3 regions of the Paenibacillus sp. G34 genome follow, and region 3 is predicted to be linked to each of the others. Evidence: a T-box and tRNA genes for the amino acid it is inferred to sense, from the RefSeq annotation. Region 3 holds a T-box; the other regions hold tRNA genes.
What was found. The T-box of region 3 lies ahead of leuS (leucine--tRNA ligase). A T-box ahead of a tRNA ligase gene usually reads a tRNA of that ligase, here a tRNA-Leu.
Positions count from the first base shown of each region.

Region 1: it has a tRNA-Leu gene. The T-box ahead of leuS (leucine--tRNA ligase) is inferred to sense a tRNA for this amino acid. The anticodon was not compared.
Region 2: it has a tRNA-Leu gene. The T-box ahead of leuS (leucine--tRNA ligase) is inferred to sense a tRNA for this amino acid. The anticodon was not compared.

Region 1 covers NZ_CM166469.1:4,916,536-4,923,625, reverse strand. Annotated here, with positions in the region: rRNA gene AC1VYS_RS22335 (23S ribosomal RNA) at 1-879, shown strand, start outside; rRNA gene rrf (5S ribosomal RNA) at 1,029-1,145, shown strand; tRNA gene AC1VYS_RS22325 (tRNA-Asn) at 1,217-1,292, shown strand; tRNA gene AC1VYS_RS22320 (tRNA-Glu) at 1,297-1,368, shown strand; tRNA gene AC1VYS_RS22315 (tRNA-Val) at 1,491-1,566, shown strand; tRNA gene AC1VYS_RS22310 (tRNA-Met) at 1,582-1,655, shown strand; tRNA gene AC1VYS_RS22305 (tRNA-Asp) at 1,684-1,761, shown strand; tRNA gene AC1VYS_RS22300 (tRNA-Gly) at 1,892-1,966, shown strand; tRNA gene AC1VYS_RS22295 (tRNA-Arg) at 1,973-2,049, shown strand; tRNA gene AC1VYS_RS22290 (tRNA-Leu) at 2,066-2,144, shown strand; tRNA gene AC1VYS_RS22285 (tRNA-Pro) at 2,152-2,225, shown strand; gene AC1VYS_RS22280 (BofC C-terminal domain-containing protein) at 2,484-3,110, shown strand; gene ruvC (crossover junction endodeoxyribonuclease RuvC) at 3,388-3,891, shown strand; gene ruvA (Holliday junction branch migration protein RuvA) at 3,888-4,502, shown strand; gene ruvB (Holliday junction branch migration DNA helicase RuvB) at 4,558-5,568, shown strand; gene AC1VYS_RS22260 (SpoIID/LytB domain-containing protein) at 5,722-7,090, shown strand, end outside.
Region 2 covers NZ_CM166469.1:317,509-324,598, forward strand. Annotated here, with positions in the region: rRNA gene AC1VYS_RS01420 (16S ribosomal RNA) at 1-1,362, shown strand, start outside; rRNA gene AC1VYS_RS01425 (23S ribosomal RNA) at 1,701-4,625, shown strand; rRNA gene rrf (5S ribosomal RNA) at 4,765-4,881, shown strand; tRNA gene AC1VYS_RS01435 (tRNA-Ile) at 4,917-4,990, shown strand; tRNA gene AC1VYS_RS01440 (tRNA-Ala) at 5,018-5,093, shown strand; tRNA gene AC1VYS_RS01445 (tRNA-Asn) at 5,097-5,172, shown strand; tRNA gene AC1VYS_RS01450 (tRNA-Glu) at 5,177-5,248, shown strand; tRNA gene AC1VYS_RS01455 (tRNA-Val) at 5,293-5,368, shown strand; tRNA gene AC1VYS_RS01460 (tRNA-Met) at 5,385-5,458, shown strand; tRNA gene AC1VYS_RS01465 (tRNA-Asp) at 5,487-5,564, shown strand; tRNA gene AC1VYS_RS01470 (tRNA-Phe) at 5,728-5,803, shown strand; tRNA gene AC1VYS_RS01475 (tRNA-Thr) at 5,824-5,899, shown strand; tRNA gene AC1VYS_RS01480 (tRNA-Tyr) at 5,906-5,991, shown strand; tRNA gene AC1VYS_RS01485 (tRNA-Lys) at 6,002-6,074, shown strand; tRNA gene AC1VYS_RS01490 (tRNA-Leu) at 6,087-6,167, shown strand; tRNA gene AC1VYS_RS01495 (tRNA-Gly) at 6,179-6,253, shown strand; tRNA gene AC1VYS_RS01500 (tRNA-Arg) at 6,260-6,336, shown strand; tRNA gene AC1VYS_RS01505 (tRNA-Leu) at 6,358-6,436, shown strand; tRNA gene AC1VYS_RS01510 (tRNA-Pro) at 6,444-6,517, shown strand; tRNA gene AC1VYS_RS01515 (tRNA-Gly) at 6,529-6,599, shown strand.
Region 3 covers NZ_CM166469.1:4,443,194-4,450,283, forward strand. Annotated here, with positions in the region: gene AC1VYS_RS20295 (ComEC/Rec2 family competence protein) at 1-1,146, opposite strand, end outside; gene AC1VYS_RS20300 (deoxycytidylate deaminase) at 1,329-1,850, opposite strand; gene AC1VYS_RS20305 (ComEA family DNA-binding protein) at 1,898-2,503, opposite strand; gene comER (late competence protein ComER) at 2,688-3,533, shown strand; gene leuS (leucine--tRNA ligase) at 3,514-5,958, opposite strand; T-box leader at 6,031-6,283, opposite strand; gene AC1VYS_RS20320 (phosphotransferase family protein) at 6,396-7,090, opposite strand, start outside.

The DNA.
Region 1 (7,090 bases), 470 kb from region 3:
AAATTTTAATACCTGTGAAGATGCAGGTTACCCGCGACAAGACGGAAAGACCCCATGGAGCTTTACTGCAGCTTGATATTGAATTTGGGTACGATCTGTACAGGATAGGTGGGAGCCTTTGAAGCGTGAGCGCCAGCTTGCGTGGAGGCACCGTTGGGATACCACCCTGATCGTATCTAGGTTCTAACCTGGTGCCCTTAGCGGGTACGGGGACAGTGTCAGGTGGGCAGTTTGACTGGGGCGGTCGCCTCCTAAAGAGTAACGGAGGCGCCCAAAGGTTCCCTCAGAATGGTTGGAAATCATTCGAAGAGTGCAAAGGCATAAGGGAGCTTGACTGCGAGACCTACAAGTCGAGCAGGGACGAAAGTCGGGCTTAGTGATCCGGTGGTACCGCATGGAAGGGCCATCGCTCAACGGATAAAAGCTACCCTGGGGATAACAGGCTTATCTCCCCCAAGAGTCCACATCGACGGGGAGGTTTGGCACCTCGATGTCGGCTCATCGCATCCTGGGGCTGAAGTAGGTCCCAAGGGTTGGGCTGTTCGCCCATTAAAGCGGTACGCGAGCTGGGTTCAGAACGTCGTGAGACAGTTCGGTCCCTATCTGTCGTGGGCGTAGGAAATTTGAGAGGAGCTGTCCTTAGTACGAGAGGACCGGGATGGACGTACCGCTGGTGTACCAGTTGTTCCGCCAGGAGCACCGCTGGGTAGCTATGTACGGACGGGATAAGCGCTGAAAGCATCTAAGCGTGAAGCCCCCCTCAAGATGAGATTTCCCAGTATGTAAGACCCCTTGAAGACGACGAGGTAGATAGGCTGGGGGTGGAAGTGCAGTAATGCATGGAGCTGACCAGTACTAATCGGTCGAGGGCTTATCCAATAGCAAGTTTTAAATCGCGTACGTTTCGTTTCGAATCTAGTTTTCAGAGAACAACACTCTGAATGAAGTGAAAATGGGTACATCACCGAGTGTGTGTATGATTTTCAGTTCTGAATGAATGGAAGAAGCTATGCTTCGATCCAATCGCGTTTGGTGGCGATGGCGGAGGGGTTCCACACGTACCCATCCCGAACACGACCGTTAAGCCCTCTAGCGCCGATGGTACTTGGACCGCAGGGTCCTGGGAGAGTAGGACGCCGCCAAGCAAATCTTTCATTTTACATAGAAAACAGGCTTTGCATGTGGACGTTGTACGATGGAATATTTTTTTGATTATTCCCTGATAGCTCAGTTGGTAGAGCACTCGACTGTTAATCGAGTTGTCACAGGTTCGAGTCCTGTTCGGGGAGCCATTAAGGCCCGTTGGTCAAGGGGTTAAGACACCTCCCTTTCACGGAGGTAACAGGGGTTCGAATCCCCTACGGGTCATAGTTATTTAATAACTAAAGAGTGGGATGAGAATCCCAAAGGTTCGTCGGAGGATCAACATCGTTAGCAACTGCTTCGCAGTCTCGAGCGAATTGAGAGTATCCCCTACGGGTCATAGTTACGGAGGCTTAGCTCAGCTGGGAGAGCATCTGCCTTACAAGCAGAGGGTCGGGGGTTCGATCCCCTCAGCCTCCACCATATATATTTTAACGACGCGGGGTGGAGCAGCCCGGTAGCTCGTCGGGCTCATAACCCGAAGGCCGCAGGTTCAAATCCTGCCCCCGCAATTGTAGCTTTCCTAACCGAAAGTGATCTGGAACCGTGGTGTAGTTGGCCTAACATGCCTGCCTGTCACGCAGGAGATCGCGGGTTCGAATCCCGTCGGTTCCGCCATCTTTACAAGCTTCAGGGATGAGAATCCGTTTTGGGGTTCGTCGGAGCATTAACTTCGAGAGCATTCGCTTCGCAGTCTCGAACGAAGTGAGAGTATCCCGTCGGTTCCGCCATCTTTAACTATTTTTATGCGGAAGTGGCTCAGCGGTAGAGCATCGCCTTGCCAAGGCGAGGGTCGCGGGTTCGATTCCCGTCTTCCGCTCCAATATTTGCGCCCTTAGCTCAGCTGGATAGAGCGTTTGACTACGAATCAAAAGGCCGGGAGTTCGAATCTCTCAGGGCGCGCCATTATTTTTCATAGTTTGCCGGCGTGGCGGAATGGCAGACGCGCTCGACTCAAAATCGAGTGGGAAACCGTGGAGGTTCGAGTCCTCTCGCCGGTATATATAACGGGATGTAGCTCAGCTTGGTAGAGCACCTGGTTTGGGACCAGGGGGTCGCATGTTCAAATCGTGTCATCCCGATTCCTAAAAAACACTATCAAATTTGATAGTGTTTTTTTTTGCCTTTTTAAAGTAATCATCATATATAAATTAAGCAGTTCTTAGCTCTAGCTATTCATCCATGCAGCGTTCCTGTGTTTAATAAGGCTGGGTTTGCATAAAGGTTTATCCATTAGGTCACAATAGGTTAAAAAAGTGATTGAAGGGGTCTATGTGAACAGGATTAACTTCAGAAAACAATTAAAGAAACGTTGGCGGCGATGGAAACGAACTTTGTGGATGGCTGCCGCTATATGTGCGGTTACGATATTGGCATACCGTGGTTTATCTATATCTGCAGCAGTTGAACGTTTACTTACAAAGGACTTTGGTGAGGCCGTAAGTGTTATGGGCACGGTTAAGCAAAAGGAACGATCTGCACAGGAGATTCAGATGATTTTTAAACAACTTGAAACAGACGGAGAACCGTTAATACGTGTCGTTTTACAAACGAAATATATTTGTGGTGTTGAGACTGAACAATTGGGCAGAATGGATATTCCTCAACTAAAAAATTTGCTGAATCAACATCCAGAGTGGGAAGCAGAGGTCACTTCATCCGATACGTTACATCTGAATCAAAGCGTGGATGACCTTTCACCAATCTGCAAACAAGAAGCATACATCAGTATCGATGCGGCCGGTAATCTCAATTTGTATGAGGGTAAGCCTGCAGAAGAGAACGTTATTCGGACGTTTTTTCAACTCGATGTAGGTACGCTGGAGAGTTCATTGCCTGAAGGAGTATTAGAACAATTACAGGAAGGTATTCGCATTCAGGATAAAGATGAGTATGACAGTGTGATCTCGACATTTAGTGACTTTGCTGTGGATGAAAAGCATCGATTGCTTCGAAATGGCGGATAGAAACGAAATAAGGAAATATAAGCCTTGTCTCATAGAAGGTCCATTATTAATGGAGAGTTTAGTATAAGATAAGAAAGTCTCAAGAGAAGGACATCGTGGGTATGTCCTTTTTGTCGTTTTTTGAAAACTGCTCTTTTTATGGAACAAAATATTTGAAGAATGCAAACGAATTACAACAAGCTTTGGCATAGACAAAGTTTTTCCTGCCGCAAGGCCTATCTTTTGTTATAATGAAATGAACGATACATATGTTCGCTTTTGTAAGGGAGAGATGGTTTTGCGTTTTTTGGGAATTGACCCTGGGATTGCGATTGTGGGGTTTGGTTTTGTGGATAAGATCGGGAACAAGGTTGTACCCGTACAATATGGATGTATTCAGACGGAGGCTCATACTCCGGATGAGGACCGGCTCCTTCACGTATATGAAGGCATGGTGCAGTTAATTGATAAATACAAACCAGATGCCGTTGCACTGGAGAAGCTCTTTTTTAACCGTAACGTAACAACAGCGATGTCTGTCAGTCAGGCTAGAGGGGTCATGATCCTTGCAGCTGCTCAGAAAGGCCTGCCTATAGCGGAATACACCCCGATGCAGATTAAACAGGCAATAGTGGGATATGGCAAGGCGGAGAAAAAACAGGTGCAGGAGATGGTCAAAATGTTCCTTCGTCTGCAGGTTGTGCCTAAACCGGATGACGTTGCAGATGCACTTGCTGTTGCTGTTTGTCATGCACATTCTTATACACTAAATTCCAAGTTGAATGAGGTATTGCGAAAATGATTGATTTTCTAAGAGGGCAGTTTATACATGTCGAAAGTGATTATATTGTGCTGGATGTTCATGGAGTGGGTTACCGTGTATTCTGCCCGAATCCCTATGCGTTCGCCAAGCAAGAAGGCGAGATTATTGTGTACACCCATCACCATGTGCGTGAAGACGCGATGCTGCTGTTTGGATTTGTTACGCGAGAGGAACAGCGTTTATTCCGCAAATTAATTGAAGTATCTGGTATAGGTCCAAAAGTGGCGTTAGGCATTCTTGCTGGCGGCACGCCTGATCATGTGGTCACAGCTATTTATCAGGAGAATTTGACGTTCCTGACGAAACTGCCGGGTATTGGTAAGAAAACAGCACAGCGTATGATTCTGGATCTAAAGGACAAACTGGATGGTTTCGGCACAGCAGCATATGAAACAGGTCTTTTTGCACCACCTTCCGAAGAGCTTGGAAGCGGATCTGCATGGGATGAGGCCCGTGAAGGTCTGAAGGCACTTGGATATACGGATAGCGAACTAGATAAAGTATGGCTCAAGCTGAAAAAAGATGTAACGACCGCAGATTCTGTGGATGTGTTAATGAAGCAGGCACTGAAAATGTTATTTACGGGATAATTTATTTTCATAGTTGCACTAGAGTTACAACCTGCAAGAAAAGGGTGGGAAGAACATGGATGAACGGATTATATCCGCTAACCTGATGATGGAGGACCAGAACGTTGAATTAAGCCTTCGTCCCCGATATTTAAATGAATACATCGGACAAAATCAGGTGAAGGAAAATCTTAAAATATATATTGAAGCCGCTAAGTTGCGGAATGAAGCACTGGATCATGTACTGTTATATGGCCCTCCGGGACTTGGTAAAACAACACTCGCTAACATTATCGCTAATGAACTTGGCGTAAATTTGCGAACAACATCAGGCCCCGCAATTGAACGCCCAGGTGATTTGGCAGCTTTGCTTACGAATTTGCAGGAGGGGGACGTTCTATTCATTGACGAGATTCATCGGCTTCATCGTACTGTCGAAGAGGTCATGTACCCGGCTATGGAGGACTCCGCTCTGGATATTATGATCGGCAAAGGGCCAAGTGCGCGTTCCGTTCGCTTGGACTTGCCGTCATTTACACTGATTGGAGCTACTACGCGAGCGGGCCTGTTGTCAGCTCCGCTTCGTGACCGTTTTGGGGTCATCAGTCGTTTGGAGTTCTATACCGTTGACGAACTTGCGTACATCGTTTCACGATCCACTGAAATTTTGGGTGTAGAGATTGTTGGGGATGCTGCTGAAGAGATTGCTCTGCGTTCGCGGGGGACACCGCGGATTGCAAACCGTTTGTTGAAACGAGTACGTGACTTTGCCCAAGTGCGCGGTGATGGCATCATTACTCAAGCGCTGGCAGAGGAGGCATTGCAACGGCTGCAAATTGATCCGCGTGGGTTGGACGAAATTGACCACAAGATGCTCAAGTCCATGATTAACAGCTTTCGGGGAGGGCCCGTTGGACTGGATACCATTGCGGCTACGATTGGGGAAGAGTCTCAGACGATTGAGGATGTATACGAACCATATCTACTGCAGATCGGTATGATTCAGCGTACGCCTAGAGGACGCGTAGTAACCGATCTGGCCTATCATCACCTTGGCTTGCCTGTTCCACCAAGGGACGGTAAGTAAGGCTTGGCTTCGGTTCTTTACCTTGTGATACGAGAACTATGGGACAATAAAATGACGAAGATGATATAGTTTGGATATGAGTCAAAAATGGAATTCGTTAAGATTGAAGTTGAAATCTCAAGAGAATCTGACCGATATAAATGAAAGATATGCATGGAGAGGAGCCTGATTGTGGGAAAAGCAATACGTACGAAGAAATGGAGTCGTCGATTGAAGGTACTGGGGGCTGTTCTGTTGACTTTTGGCTGTCTACAAGTGTCTGCTTACGCGGCAGGTAACGATGGACAGTTGATTCGGGTAGCTATGTTTGCGAATTTGGGGAGCACATATAAATCAACAACACCATTGATTACACTTGAATCAACAGGATCTTGGGGGCTTCAGGCTACAGGAGGGTCGAATATAAATCTCCCATCCGGGCAAGCACGTTTTAGTGCAGATGGATTTCGCGTAAAAGTATTGGAGACTGCTGATTTCAAAACAGCCGCAGCTGCAGTGAAATTACTTCAGGCTACCGCTGATAAACCTTTGCTGTTTGCAGCGACGTTCAATGGCAAAACGATTTATCAGCTATACACAGGCAATTATGGAACAGCAGTACTTGCGGGACAAGCCATTACACGAGTGCAGAAGACGGCAGCAGCTCAATTGGAGGGACAACAGCCGATTGTGACAGGAAGCGACCGTTTATCTGCGGGCACGTACCCTTCTCTTCAGGAAGCAGAAGCAGTGCAGGCAAATTTGCTATCAGCAGGATTCACAGCTTATCCGGTGCTGCAGCTAGATGGAAGCAGTCAAACCTATATGGTATGGGTAGGCGAAGCGGCATCTGCGGCGGAGTTATCCACGCTAAAGCAGCGTGTGGAAGCAAGCGTAGCTGGCATTAGCCTCTCTTCTGTAGGTAACAGTGCGGGTTTAATCATTCGCCAGGATGCTGGATTGAGTATGGATGCTATTAAAACATCTCCACATTACACGATTGCAGGTACAGATTCCAAAGTTTTGGTGCAGGGCAGTGGCACCGGTATTAAAGTTGTGGAGCGCTCTCAGCGGACATATCGCGGAGATATGGAGATCAGCATCGTTAACGGAGATCTAGCTTTGGTTAACGTTGTCCCATTGGAACAATATCTATACTCGGTGGTTGGCGCAGAAGTGTATTCTTCCTGGCCGGCTGAAGCACTTAAAGTGCAGGCGGTAGCTGCCCGTTCCTATGCACTTCAGCAGGGAGAGCGTTTCAAGATCGCCAATGTTGTGGATACAACGTTGAGTCAGGCGTATAACGGCATGAATTCCGAGAACGACAAAGTAACCAGTGCGGTGGATGCAACAGCTGGAGAAGTAATTAAAAGTGGTGACAAAATTGTAGAAGCTGTATTTTCATCTAATGCTGGGGGACAAACTGCTCATCCTTCTGAAGTTTGGAACGGTGGGGCAGGCGTATTTACCAATGTAGAGAGTCATGGCGATCTGTCTGCCCAGGCTGGACTGCATACATGGTATCATGTTCTATTGAGTTCAG
Region 2 (7,090 bases), 2.3 Mb from region 3:
GCCTGAAGAGAACTGGAAAGACGGAGCAATCTGTCACTTGGGGATGGGCCTGCGGCGCATTAGCTAGTTGGTGAGGTAACGGCTCACCAAGGCGACGATGCGTAGCCGACCTGAGAGGGTGATCGGCCACACTGGGACTGAGACACGGCCCAGACTCCTACGGGAGGCAGCAGTAGGGAATCTTCCGCAATGGGCGAAAGCCTGACGGAGCAATGCCGCGTGAGTGATGAAGGTTTTCGGATCGTAAAGCTCTGTTGCCAGGGAAGAACGCTTGGGAGAGTAACTGCTCTCAAGGTGACGGTACCTGAGAAGAAAGCCCCGGCTAACTACGTGCCAGCAGCCGCGGTAATACGTAGGGGGCAAGCGTTGTCCGGAATTATTGGGCGTAAAGCGCGCGCAGGCGGTCATGTAAGTCTGGTGTTTAATCCCGGGGCTCAACCCCGGATCGCACTGGAAACTGTGTGACTTGAGTGCAGAAGAGGAGAGTGGAATTCCACGTGTAGCGGTGAAATGCGTAGAGATGTGGAGGAACACCAGTGGCGAAGGCGACTCTCTGGGCTGTAACTGACGCTGAGGCGCGAAAGCGTGGGGAGCAAACAGGATTAGATACCCTGGTAGTCCACGCCGTAAACGATGAGTGCTAGGTGTTAGGGGTTTCGATACCCTTGGTGCCGAAGTTAACACATTAAGCACTCCGCCTGGGGAGTACGGTCGCAAGACTGAAACTCAAAGGAATTGACGGGGACCCGCACAAGCAGTGGAGTATGTGGTTTAATTCGAAGCAACGCGAAGAACCTTACCAGGTCTTGACATCCAACTAACGAAGCAGAGATGCATCAGGTGCCCTTCGGGGAAAGTTGAGACAGGTGGTGCATGGTTGTCGTCAGCTCGTGTCGTGAGATGTTGGGTTAAGTCCCGCAACGAGCGCAACCCTTATATTTAGTTGCCAGCACTTCGGGTGGGCACTCTAGATAGACTGCCGGTGACAAACCGGAGGAAGGTGGGGATGACGTCAAATCATCATGCCCCTTATGACCTGGGCTACACACGTACTACAATGGCCGGTACAACGGGCAGCGAAATCGCGAGATGGAGCCAATCCCACCAAAGCCGGTCTCAGTTCGGATTGCAGGCTGCAACTCGCCTGCATGAAGTCGGAATTGCTAGTAATCGCGGATCAGCATGCCGCGGTGAATACGTTCCCGGGTCTTGTACACACCGCCCGTCACACCACGAGAGTTTATAACACCCGAAGTCGGTGGGGTAACCGCAAGGAGCCAGCCGCCGAAGGTGGGATAGATGATTGGGGTGAAGTCGTAACAAGGTAGCCGTATCGGAAGGTGCGGCTGGATCACCTCCTTTCTATGGAGAATCGTCTTCTGCAATGAAGACATTCAAATATGCAGCTCAGCTGCAAACCACTCACTCGTTGCTCAGTTTTGAGAGCTCAAACTCTCAAACCAACTCGTTTATTCGACCGACACATCTGTGAACGGCCCGAACCAAACGATTTGTTCTTTGAAAACTAGATATCGAAACGAAACAAACGCGAATTAGAACATTCCTTTTTAGCTGAACTTGTGTTCAACAAGTTTCAATAAAAACGGTAGATTGCTGGAGCGAGTGATCGAAATGGAGCGACTTTTGGCTTTGGACGTAGTCCAAAACAAGGGAAGAGACAGCTCGAACACGAGCGACCTGGTTAAGCTACTAAGAGCACACGGAGGATGCCTAGGCGCTAGGAGCCGATGAAGGACGTGGCGAACAACGAAACTGCCTCGGGGAGCTGTAAGCAAGCTTTGATCCGGGGATGTCCGAATGGGGAAACCCAGCTGGGGTAATTTCCAGTTACACCTAACTGAATACATAGGTTAGTGTGAGGCATACCAGGGGAACTGAAACATCTAAGTACCCTGAGGAAGAGAAAACAATAGTGATTCCGTCAGTAGCGGCGAGCGAACGCGGAGAAGCCCAAACCAAGGGGCTTGCTCTTTGGGGTTGTGGGACGTCTCACATGGAGTTACAAAGGAACCGGTTAAGCGAAGAGGTCTGGAAAGGCCCGCCAAAGAAGGTAAAAGCCCTGTAATTGAAAGTCTGTTCCCTCCGAGACGGATCCCGAGTAGTGCGGGGCACGTGAAACCCCGTATGAATCCGGCAGGACCATCTGCCAAGGCTAAATACTTCCTAGCGACCGATAGTGAAGCAGTACCGTGAGGGAAAGGTGAAAAGCACCCCGGAAGGGGAGTGAAATAGAACCTGAAACCGTGTGCTTACAAAAAGTCAGAGCCCGTTTTAGGGGTGATGGCGTGCCTTTTGTAGAATGAACCGGCGAGTTACGTTCCCGTGCAAGGTTAAGGTGAAGAGCCGGAGCCGCAGCGAAAGCGAGTCTGAATAGGGCGAATGAGTACGTGGACGTAGACCCGAAACCGGGTGATCTACCCCTGTCCAGGGTGAAGGTGCGGTAACACGCACTGGAGGCCCGAACCCACGCATGTTGAAAAATGCGGGGATGAGGTGGGGGTAGCGGAGAAATTCCAATCGAACTCGGAGATAGCTGGTTCTCCCCGAAATAGCTTTAGGGCTAGCCTCGGAAAACAGAGTCGTGGAGGTAGAGCACTGATTGGGTGCGGGGCCCGCAAGGGTTACCAAGCTCAGTCAAACTCCGAATGCCATAGACTTACTTCCGGGAGTCAGACAGTGAGTGCTAAGATCCATTGTCAAAAGGGAAACAGCCCAGACCATCAGCTAAGGTCCCCAAGTGTGTGTTAAGTGGGAAAGGATGTGGAGTTGCACAGACAACCAGGATGTTGGCTTAGAAGCAGCCACCATTGAAAGAGTGCGTAATAGCTCACTGGTCGAGTGACTCTGCGCCGAAAATGTAACGGGGCTAAACACACCACCGAAGCTATGGCTTGATGCTTGCATCAGGGGTAGGGGAGCGTTGTATAAGGGTTGAAGGTGTACCGTAAGGAGCGCTGGACATTATACAAGTGAGAATGCCGGTATGAGTAACGAAAAGATCAGTGAGAATCTGATCCGCCGAAAGCCTAAGGGTTCCTGAGGAAGGCTCGTCCGCTCAGGGTAAGTCGGGACCTAAGGCGAGGCCGAAAGGCGTAGTCGAAGGACAACAGGTCGAAATTCCTGTACCACCGTAAATCGTTACGAGCGATGGGGGGACGCAGTAGGGTAGTGACGCAGGCTGATGGATGCCTGTCCAAGCAGTGAGGCTGATGTGTAGGCAAATCCGCACATCGTAAGGCTGAGCTGTGATGGGGAGTGAAAATTACAGTAGCGAAGGTCATGATCTCACACTGCCAAGAAAAGCCTCTAGCCAGATGAAGGTGCCCGTACCGCAAACCGACACAGGTAGGCGAGAAGAGAATTCTAAGGCGCGCGGAAGAACTCTCGTTAAGGAACTCGGCAAAATGACCCCGTAACTTCGGGAGAAGGGGTGCCCCGGTAGTGTGAATAGCACGAGGGGGCCGCAGTGAAAAGGCCCAAGCGACTGTTTAGCAAAAACACAGGTCTGTGCGAAGCCGTAAGGCGAAGTATACGGGCTGACGCCTGCCCGGTGCTGGAAGGTTAAGGGGAGTGGTTAGGAGTAATCCGAAGCTGTGAACCGAAGCCCCAGTAAACGGCGGCCGTAACTATAACGGTCCTAAGGTAGCGAAATTCCTTGTCAGGTAAATTCTGACCCGCACGAATGGCGTAACGACTTGGGCGCTGTCTCAACGAGAGATCCGGTGAAATTTTAATACCTGTGAAGATGCAGGTTACCCGCGACAAGACGGAAAGACCCCATGGAGCTTTACTGCAGCTTGATATTGAATTTGGGTACGATCTGTACAGGATAGGTGGGAGCCTTTGAAGCGTGAGCGCCAGCTTGCGTGGAGGCACCGTTGGGATACCACCCTGATCGTATCTAGGTTCTAACCTGGTGCCCTCATCGGGTACGGGGACAGTGTCAGGTGGGCAGTTTGACTGGGGCGGTCGCCTCCTAAAGAGTAACGGAGGCGCCCAAAGGTTCCCTCAGAATGGTTGGAAATCATTCGAAGAGTGCAAAGGCATAAGGGAGCTTGACTGCGAGACCTACAAGTCGAGCAGGGACGAAAGTCGGGCTTAGTGATCCGGTGGTACCGCATGGAAGGGCCATCGCTCAACGGATAAAAGCTACCCTGGGGATAACAGGCTTATCTCCCCCAAGAGTCCACATCGACGGGGAGGTTTGGCACCTCGATGTCGGCTCATCGCATCCTGGGGCTGAAGTAGGTCCCAAGGGTTGGGCTGTTCGCCCATTAAAGCGGTACGCGAGCTGGGTTCAGAACGTCGTGAGACAGTTCGGTCCCTATCTGTCGTGGGCGTAGGAAATTTGAGAGGAGCTGTCCTTAGTACGAGAGGACCGGGATGGACGTACCGCTGGTGTACCAGTTGTTCCGCCAGGAGCACCGCTGGGTAGCTATGTACGGACGGGATAAGCGCTGAAAGCATCTAAGCGTGAAGCCCCCCTCAAGATGAGATTTCCCAGTATGTAAGACCCCTTGAAGACGACGAGGTAGATAGGCTGGGGGTGGAAGTGCAGCAATGCATGGAGCTGACCAGTACTAATCGGTCGAGGGCTTATCCAATAGCAAGTTTTGAGTCGCGTGAGTTTCGTTTCGAATCTAGTTTTCAGAGAACAACACTCTGAGGAAGCGCTGAACCATTCATCCACACTGCGGTGAGGGACCGAATGGAACGCGAACGCATTTGTGAAACAAATGCCCGTTTGGTGGCGATGGCGGAGGGGTTCCACACGTACCCATCCCGAACACGACCGTTAAGCCCTCTAGCGCCGATGGTACTTGGACCGCAGGGTCCTGGGAGAGTAGGACGCCGCCAAGCGGAACCCCAATGGGGTATTTTTTTTCGAATGATAGGGGCCTTTAGCTCAGTTGGTTAGAGCGCACCTCTGATAAGGGTGAGGCCGGTGGTTCGAGTCCACCAAGGCCCATAGTAATTAAATAAGAAATACATGTATGGGGCCATAGCTCAGCTGGGAGAGCGCCTGCCTTGCAAGCAGGAGGTCAGCGGTTCGATCCCGCTTGGCTCCACCATTTTCCCTGATAGCTCAGTTGGTAGAGCACTCGACTGTTAATCGAGTTGTCACAGGTTCGAGTCCTGTTCGGGGAGCCATTAAGGCCCGTTGGTCAAGGGGTTAAGACACCTCCCTTTCACGGAGGTAACAGGGGTTCGAATCCCCTACGGGTCATAGTTTTATCTAATGTTTTAATTAGGGATGAGAATCCCAAAGATGGAGGCTTAGCTCAGCTGGGAGAGCATCTGCCTTACAAGCAGAGGGTCGGGGGTTCGATCCCCTCAGCCTCCACCATATATTTTTCTAATGACGCGGGGTGGAGCAGCCCGGTAGCTCGTCGGGCTCATAACCCGAAGGCCGCAGGTTCAAATCCTGCCCCCGCAATTGTAGCTTTCCTAACCGAAAGTGATCTGGAACCGTGGTGTAGTTGGCCTAACATGCCTGCCTGTCACGCAGGAGATCGCGGGTTCGAATCCCGTCGGTTCCGCCATCTTTACCAGCTTCAGGGATGAGAATCCGTTTTTGGGTTCGTCGGAGCATTTACTTCGAGAGCATCTGCTTCGCAGTCTCGAACGAAGTGAGAGTATCCCGTCGGTTCCGCCATTTTTATTAGAATCAAGGATAGGAATCCATCTTGGAGCAAATTTTAATATGGCTCGGTAGCTCAGTCGGTAGAGCAGAGGACTGAAAATCCTCGTGTCGGCGGTTCGATTCCGTCCCGAGCCACCATGAACATAACAATTTGATACGCCGGTGTAGCTCAACTGGTAGAGCAACTGACTTGTAATCAGTAGGTTGGGGGTTCAAGTCCTCTCGCCGGCACCACTTTATGGAGGATTAGCGAAGTGGCCAAACGCATCAGACTGTAAATCTGCTCCCGTACGGGTTCGGTGGTTCGAATCCATCATCCTCCACCAGTTTTATTATGAGTCATTAGCTCAGTTGGTAGAGCACCTGACTTTTAATCAGGGTGTCGAAGGTTCGAATCCTTCATGACTCACTTTTACTATATGCGCGTGTGGCGGAATTGGCAGACGCACTAGACTTAGGATCTAGCGTCTTTGACGTGGGGGTTCAAGTCCCTCCACGCGCATCCCTTATTTTGCGGAAGTGGCTCAGCGGTAGAGCATCGCCTTGCCAAGGCGAGGGTCGCGGGTTCGATTCCCGTCTTCCGCTCCAATATTTGCGCCCTTAGCTCAGCTGGATAGAGCGTTTGACTACGAATCAAAAGGCCGGGAGTTCGAATCTCTCAGGGCGCGCCATTATAACTAAATTTAAACTATGCCGGCGTGGCGGAATGGCAGACGCGCTCGACTCAAAATCGAGTGGGAAACCGTGGAGGTTCGAGTCCTCTCGCCGGTATATTTAACGGGATGTAGCTCAGCTTGGTAGAGCACCTGGTTTGGGACCAGGGGGTCGCATGTTCAAATCGTGTCATCCCGATTTTGGTTTATGCGGGTGTAGTTCAATGGTAGAACTTTAGCCTTCCAAGCTAATAGCGTGGGTTCGATTCCCATCACCCGCTTTATATATTGAAGAAGAAAGAGACACAATCTGTGTTCTCTTTCTTTTTTTGCATGAACAAGAAGTTAGTCCCCTTTTGCTATATTATGTGGCCAAGTCTCCGTCATACTCTTCAGCTATTTTCTCAATTAACATTCAATCCACATTCAGCGAACTCTCTTGTTACACTCCAAGTTGAATTTTTGGATTACTCTTGATCCCCTTCAAACCGACCATGCGCTTTAATAACATGCGAGTTTCTTATATAAAATTTGTTGATCATGTATACCTTATATTCCTCCAGCCATTACCTTAGCATCGGACGGATAATAATCCCCCTGATTCGTACTTTCTCACCCCTTATTTCACGCAAATCAAGTCCAATTTTAATAAAACGCTTACAAAAATAGCTTGCGAAATTACTCAGCCTGTAATACCATATGAATTAAGCGCTTAACCTTTAGGGGGAAGGCGCTTAAACTTAACTTAGATTAAGCGCTTAACCCGTAAAGG
Region 3 (7,090 bases):
ATTTAATAAAAAGTAGGGATTCCACCAAAGCATTAGCAAAGCCGCTGCACTGATAATCTGAATTCCATCTCTGGCAAATCCGCGCTTCGCCATATACAGACCAATCATCGACATGATGCCTGCCCGAATGACAGATGGAGACCCACCCGAAAGCAATACATACGCTGGCACGAGAATCAGCACTATCGTTAAAGCTGTCTCTCTGGTTAATCTCAGCCATGATAAGAGCATAAGTAATGAAGCAACATACACCGCAACATGTGTACCGGAGATGGCAAGGATATGGGTGAGTCCGAGTTGAGAGAATTGACCATACGTATTCGGATCAACATCCTTCGCCATGCCGATGATCAGCCCTTTCATGTAACCGGCATGTGGCTCAGGAAACAAACGATCTACTGCTGAACCGAGCAATTGCCTTGCTGAATCTGTCCAACGCAGTATATTTATTTTCGCCAGTCCTTCTGGAGACACAGTAGTGACCGAACTGGCTCCCTTCACCTTGACCATCCAATGAATATACTGCGTCCTTAGATAGCTGCGATAATCAAATCCCCCAAAATTTCTGGCTTCACCTGGAAGAGCCAAAGAACCGGACAGCGTCAGCTTGTCTCCTCGCTTCCAAGAAGCTGCTGTCTCTTGTTCCTGCTTTTCCATTAAACGAACTTGCACGATGACTCGTTCATTTATTTTGTCCGAGGACTCTTGTGACTTTGGAGATTGCGGCAGATTATCTGGCGAAGAACCTTTATTCTCTGCTTCCTGCTCTGTTCCTTCATGTAGCCTCAGAGATGAAATTTGCATCTCAAAACTAGCCCGATCCCCATCTACCTTTACATCAGATACAAGTTCCCCTTCCATTTTAGCCTGAGCCCCGTCGATTACTTCAGTAAAACAATGTAAATATTCTGGCAATATACTATAATTCCGAGAGTCATTCCATTCCCATTGGATAATACCACCTGCAAAAGCGATGATTAAAAGAAGAATGGACCACCCACGGATATTCATAAAATACAGCAAGAGGGGAAGACATGCCATCCCCCCCACCACTCCCCAAATTAGCGCCCATCCTGTCAGCACACATGCCATGCCGCTTCCGCACAGCCAGAAGATCGCAAAGCGAAGTAATGGTCTGCCTTTCATTCCGTCCCTCTCCCTTCTTCTCATCGCCAAGGCAAATAAATACACAAAAAACCCCCGAAGCCCATTCAGGCTAGCCGGAGGTTCTTCCTCGTAATTATGAAACTCATCTTATAAAACATATCCCTGTTTTAACCTGCTCTAATGCGTCTTGACATGCTCTAACCTGACCTTAGGAGTGCTCGTTAGTTGCTTACGGTCATCATCGTCTCCCGTGGAGGCTGGTAATTGTCCAGTCTTCGGAACGAAATGCCTTTCTGATGCATCATATTTTTTACTTTACTCGTATCTTTGGGATATGAGCGATGAAATACAATCTCTGTAACACCACTGTTCGCCAGCATGTTGGCACATGTCCAGCAAGGCTCATCGGTTACATATACAGAGGAACCTTCGCGGTCAATCCGATCCGTGAATAAAAGCAAATTCTGCTCCGCATGGATGGTACGAATACAGCGTTGCTTTTTAACCATTTCTTCCTGCCCGTCCGTGACTACAAGTTCATATTCTTCCGATATCATGCAGCCAGCCTCGGAACAATCTGCTACCCCCATCGGTGCACCATTATAGGCAGTACCCAGCAGTTTTTTTCCTTGAACCAGCACAGCCCCTACATGCCGGCGAGGACAACGGGAACGTGTCGATACCATATAAGCAATGTCCATAAAATACGTATCCCAGTCCTTGCGAAGCTCTGTTGCACTCATGCAGTTTTCTCCTCTCGCCTTGAACCTATTACTATTATGCTGAACTTTTACCGAATCTGTACATAGGGAGCCATCTTCTCCAGCATCTTCATACCTATGCCCTTCACCTTGGTAAGATCGCTAACTTTGGCAAAAGGACCATGCGCATTGCGATAATCTACAATGGCCTGAGCTTTCTTCTGTCCAATCCCCGGAAGCTCCGTGAGTTTAGTGACAGGTGCCGTATTCACATCGATCTTGCCGTGATCTGCCGTCTCATTGGTTGTTTCGTCAGCAGGTTTAGATGTTGCTCCTGCTTCAGATACAGATAAACGGCTTTCATTTAATTGGGCCTCTGGCTGAGCCGGCGGATTGCCTTGATTGCTTGACACAGTAGGAGCAACATTAGGCTCCCGAACCTTCGACTCCTGTGCTGGAGCTGCGTCGTCCAATTTCCTCTCGCTCACCCCACCTTTAGGCGCAGCATCAGCTACATTCTCGGTAACCAAAGCAGCCGACTGTATAACAGAGGGACTCTGCTCACTTGTCGGCTGCTTGGCGCCGAGCAGCATCGGTTCCCAGCCACTAGGCGGCTGTTCACTTTTACCCGACCATAATATCAGTATACTTCCAACCACTGCTGCAGCAATGGACATCGCTTTGTTCCATCTCATCTTCCGCACGCTCCCTCATATTCAAAATAGAGATCATTTCGAACACGGGCGGTGCTTCCGAACCGTTAATTCTTTAGCTTATATCAGTTACATATTTTCATGTCATGTGGACCAGCGTCTCATGCATACAATGGAGGGAAGATACTGCGCCATTACCGTAAAGCATGAAAGGAGGCCTGAACCAATGAAGGTTGGATTTATCGGAACCGGCAGCATGGGCAGCTTGTTGATCTATGCCCTGATCCAATCCGGTGCACTCGAACCCCGTCAGATTGCTGCAAGCAATCGAACCCCTTCGAAAGTACGTCAGCTTTCCCTCCGTTACCCTGGGCTGCATGAATCACAGAGCAATCGGGAAACGGTGATTCGCAGCAATATCATCTTCCTGTGTGTGAAGCCGCTGGAATTCAGACATGTCATCGATGACATCTTGCCAGTTGTGAATTCCAATCACATAATTGTGTCGATCACTAGCCCCGTGCAGCTACGCCATCTGGAATCTTCACTTCCTTGCAAAGTCTCCAAAGTTATCCCCAGTGTTACACACCAGGTCGGCAGCGGAGCAACCCTGTTCATCCATGGCGAACGAATGACTGCCGAAGACCGCAATGTGCTGGAAGGCCTGATGAGTCATATCGGCAAACCCTACCAAGTAGATGAGGCCTGCACCCGAATCACATCCGACTTCTCCAGTTGCGGACCTGCGTTCATATCCTTCTTTTTGGAGCAATGGATTGAAAGTGCTGTGCGATTGACAGGGATCAAACGCGCTGATGCCTGTGCTCTTGCCGGTGAGATGCTACTAGGAACAGGCAAGCTGCTCACCGAAGGAGGTTATACTCCGCAAGAACTCCAGGCTCGTGTTGCCGTACCTGGCGGAATAACCGCACAGGCACTTGCACTGCTCAGAAATAATCTGGATGGCGTATTTGACAGCCTGATCCACACGACACATGAGAAATATGATGAAGATTTAGTCAAACTGGATGAGGTGTTTCGTACCAGTGAAATTAACCGGCAACAATATTAACCAGTTTGCCTGGAACGGCAATGACTTTGCGAATAGTCTTGCCTTCCAGCGCCTGTTTCACAGGTGCAAGTTCCATCGTATAATCCTGCATTGCCTGTGAATCCAGATCCTTCGCGATAGTCGCACGAGTTACAATTTTGCCATTCACTTGAACCACGATTTCCACTTCTGCATCCACAGTCATGGTTTCATCGTATTCAGGCCAAGCCACGTAAGAAATTCCACCTTCATGTCCAAGGCGACTCCACAGTTCCTCTGCCATATGCGGCGCCAGAGGTGACAGCAATTGAACGAAGTTCTCCATCGCTTCGCGAGGCAGCGTCTCTGCTTTGTACGCGTCGTTGATGAAGATCATCAATTGGCTGATCGCCGTGTTGAAGCGCAGATGCTCCAGATCATCCGTTACTTTTTTAATCGTTTTGTGTGCTGTCCGTTTGAACTCATCCGTTCCGCCGTCAGCCGTAATTTTCTCATTGATCGCACCTGTGTCTTCGTTGATGAACAGACGCCATACACGGGACAGGAAACGATACATTCCCTCTACCCCGTTTGCGTTCCAAGGTTTGGTCGCTTCCAGCGGCCCCATAAACATCTCATAAAGACGCAGTGTATCTGCACCAAATTCATTTACAATCTCATCCGGGTTAATGACATTACCGCGAGATTTACTCATTTTTTCGTTGTTAGTACCCAGGATCATACCTTGGTTAACAAGTTTATAGAACGGCTCTTTCGTGTGTACGACACCCAGATCATACAGCACCTTGTGCCAGAAACGAGCATACAGCAAGTGAAGTACTGCGTGTTCTGCTCCACCAATGTACAGGTCAACTGGCAGCCATTGCTGCTGTTTCTCCTGTGAGATCAGTTCCTTGTCATTGTGCGGATCAATAAACCGCAGGTAGTACCAGCAGCTTCCCGCCCATTGTGGCATCGTGTTAGTTTCGCGGCGAGCCTTCATGCCCGTTTCCGGATCAACTGTATTTACCCAATCGGTCACGTTAGCCAGTGGGGATTCACCTGTGCCTGAAGGTTTGATCTGATCAATATCAGGCAGCAGCAGCGGCAATTGATCTTCTGGCACTGTCTTCATCGTTCCGTCTTCCAGATGCAGAATCGGAATCGGCTCTCCCCAATACCGTTGACGGCTGAATAGCCAGTCGCGTAGACGGTAGGTTGTTTTCCCTTGTCCTTTGCCGTTCTCTTCGAGCCAAGCAATCATTTTCGCTCCAGCTTCTTCATTGTTCAACCCGTTCAGGAAATCGGAGTTCACATGGCCGCCGTCACCTGTATATGCCTCTTTTGTAACATCTCCGCCTTCGATAACTTCAATGATATTCAGGTCAAACTGCTTCGCAAATTCCCAGTCACGCGCATCGTGGCCCGGAACAGCCATAACAGCTCCCGTACCATAGCCAGCAAGTACATAATCCGCAATCCAGATCGGCAGCTTCGCCCCGTTTACCGGATTGATCGCGTACGCACCTGTGAACACACCTGTTTTATCTTTGGCCAAGTCCGTACGTTCCAGATCACTCTTACGCGCAGCCTGCTCCTGATAAGCTTTCACTGCCTCGCTTTGTTCTTCGGACGTAATCGCATCAACCAATTCATGCTCTGGAGCCAGAACGGCAAAGCTTGCACCAAACAATGTGTCTGCACGGGTTGTAAATACTTTAATCACTTCTTCACGGCCTTCGATGGCAAAAACCACTTCAGCTCCGGTCGATTTGCCGATCCAGTTACGCTGCATATCCTTGATGCTTTCCGACCAGTCCAGCTCTTCCAGATCTTCCAGCAAACGCTCCGCATATTCCGTAATTTTCAGTACCCATTGACGCATCGGTTTACGTACAACCGGATGTCCGCCACGTTCACTCTTACCGTCAATAACCTCTTCGTTCGCCAGAACTGTGCCCAATGCTTCACACCAGTTCACCGGCACTTCATCGACATAGGCCAAACCTTTATTGTACAGCTGAATAAAGATCCACTGTGTCCATTTGTAGTACTCAGGATCTGTCGTACTGATCTCACGATCCCAGTCATACGAGAATCCGAGTGACTTGATCTGACGACGGAAGTTGTCAATGTTACGGAATGTGATGTGACGCGGGTGCTCTCCCGTATCCAGTGCATGCTGTTCCGCAGGCAGACCGAAAGCATCCCACCCCATCGGATGCAGTACATTATATCCACGCATCCGTTTGTAACGGGATACGATATCCGTTGCAGTGTATCCTTCCGGGTGACCTACGTGCAGTCCGGAACCGGACGGATATGGGAACATATCCAGTGCATAAAACTTCGGCTTGGACGGGTCCTCACCTGTTTTAAACGTTTTGTTATCATCCCAGTATTGCTGCCAACTTTTCTCCATCACTTGCGGCTGATAGCCGTGCTTCGGCTGATGATTCTCACTCATCTATATTCCTCCTTCAGGTTATAAGCAATTTATAGCAACAAAAAAACCTCAGCATCCCGTAGCGTTTGCAGCGCTAGGGACGAGAGGTTGAATTCCCGTGGTACCACCCTAGTTAGCGGATGAACGTGCTTCGTCATCCACTCCCTTTAGACCTGTAACGGCGGTTAACCGATGCGGATTTCCAGTTCTGCACACAAGGCATAGAACTTTGTAATCACCGCATTTCTCCAAGGCGAGTTCGCAAAATACTGTCAATCGGCTTGCACCAACCGCCGACTCTCTGTCATGTACAGCATTTACTACTGATCCTTATCATCGAAATATGTATACAATATAGGAAGCATTATATAAAAATGCAAGCTCAAAGTCAATATGACGCGTCACTTTCATCTTTTTACATGACAAACTGTTGCATACCACATGCAACAGTTTACGGATTAGCTTTTCCGAAAACGTTCTATCCCCTCCTGCAGATTCTGGATTGTCCCGTCGACATGCTCCTTGTTATCATAATGACGGTAGTCACATTCAATCCGGAGCGCAAGATCAAAATACAAATCATACAAACGTCTGCGCTTTCGCTCATTTTCCGTTGTAATCTCACGTCCATATCCTTTGAGGAATCCTGGAGTATAGTTAAAATGACTGAAATAATGCTCCATGAGCGGATCAGCCCACAACGAGCGTTCAAAATCAATAATGCCCGTAATCTGCGTATCCTGCACCAGCACATTGCCATCCCATAAATCCCAGCTGATCAGAACAGCTTCGGTTACCTCATCCAGTGCATCCGCTCTCTCCTCGATCAGACGTCTTAGCTCGTTGTAATCAATCCCGACGTCAACCTCCGCCTCTTGCCCATCCATGAGCATATCCTCCATTAACATCAAGAAAGCTTCTCTCCATGTGGCACGTTGTCTGTCTTTCCCGGAAAAATAACCAAACCGTTCACCCTGAATCTCGTTGATTCGCTTATTGTAACGACCTAACTGCTGTTCTACCTCTTCCTGCTGCTCGGCAGTAAAGTGCGTTTTGGTCTGATTGTATGGTTTCCCTGACATGTATTCCATAATGAAAAATTGCGCCGGTGCGAACTGGAGCGAGGAATCATAAACGAGCACCTGGGGTACAG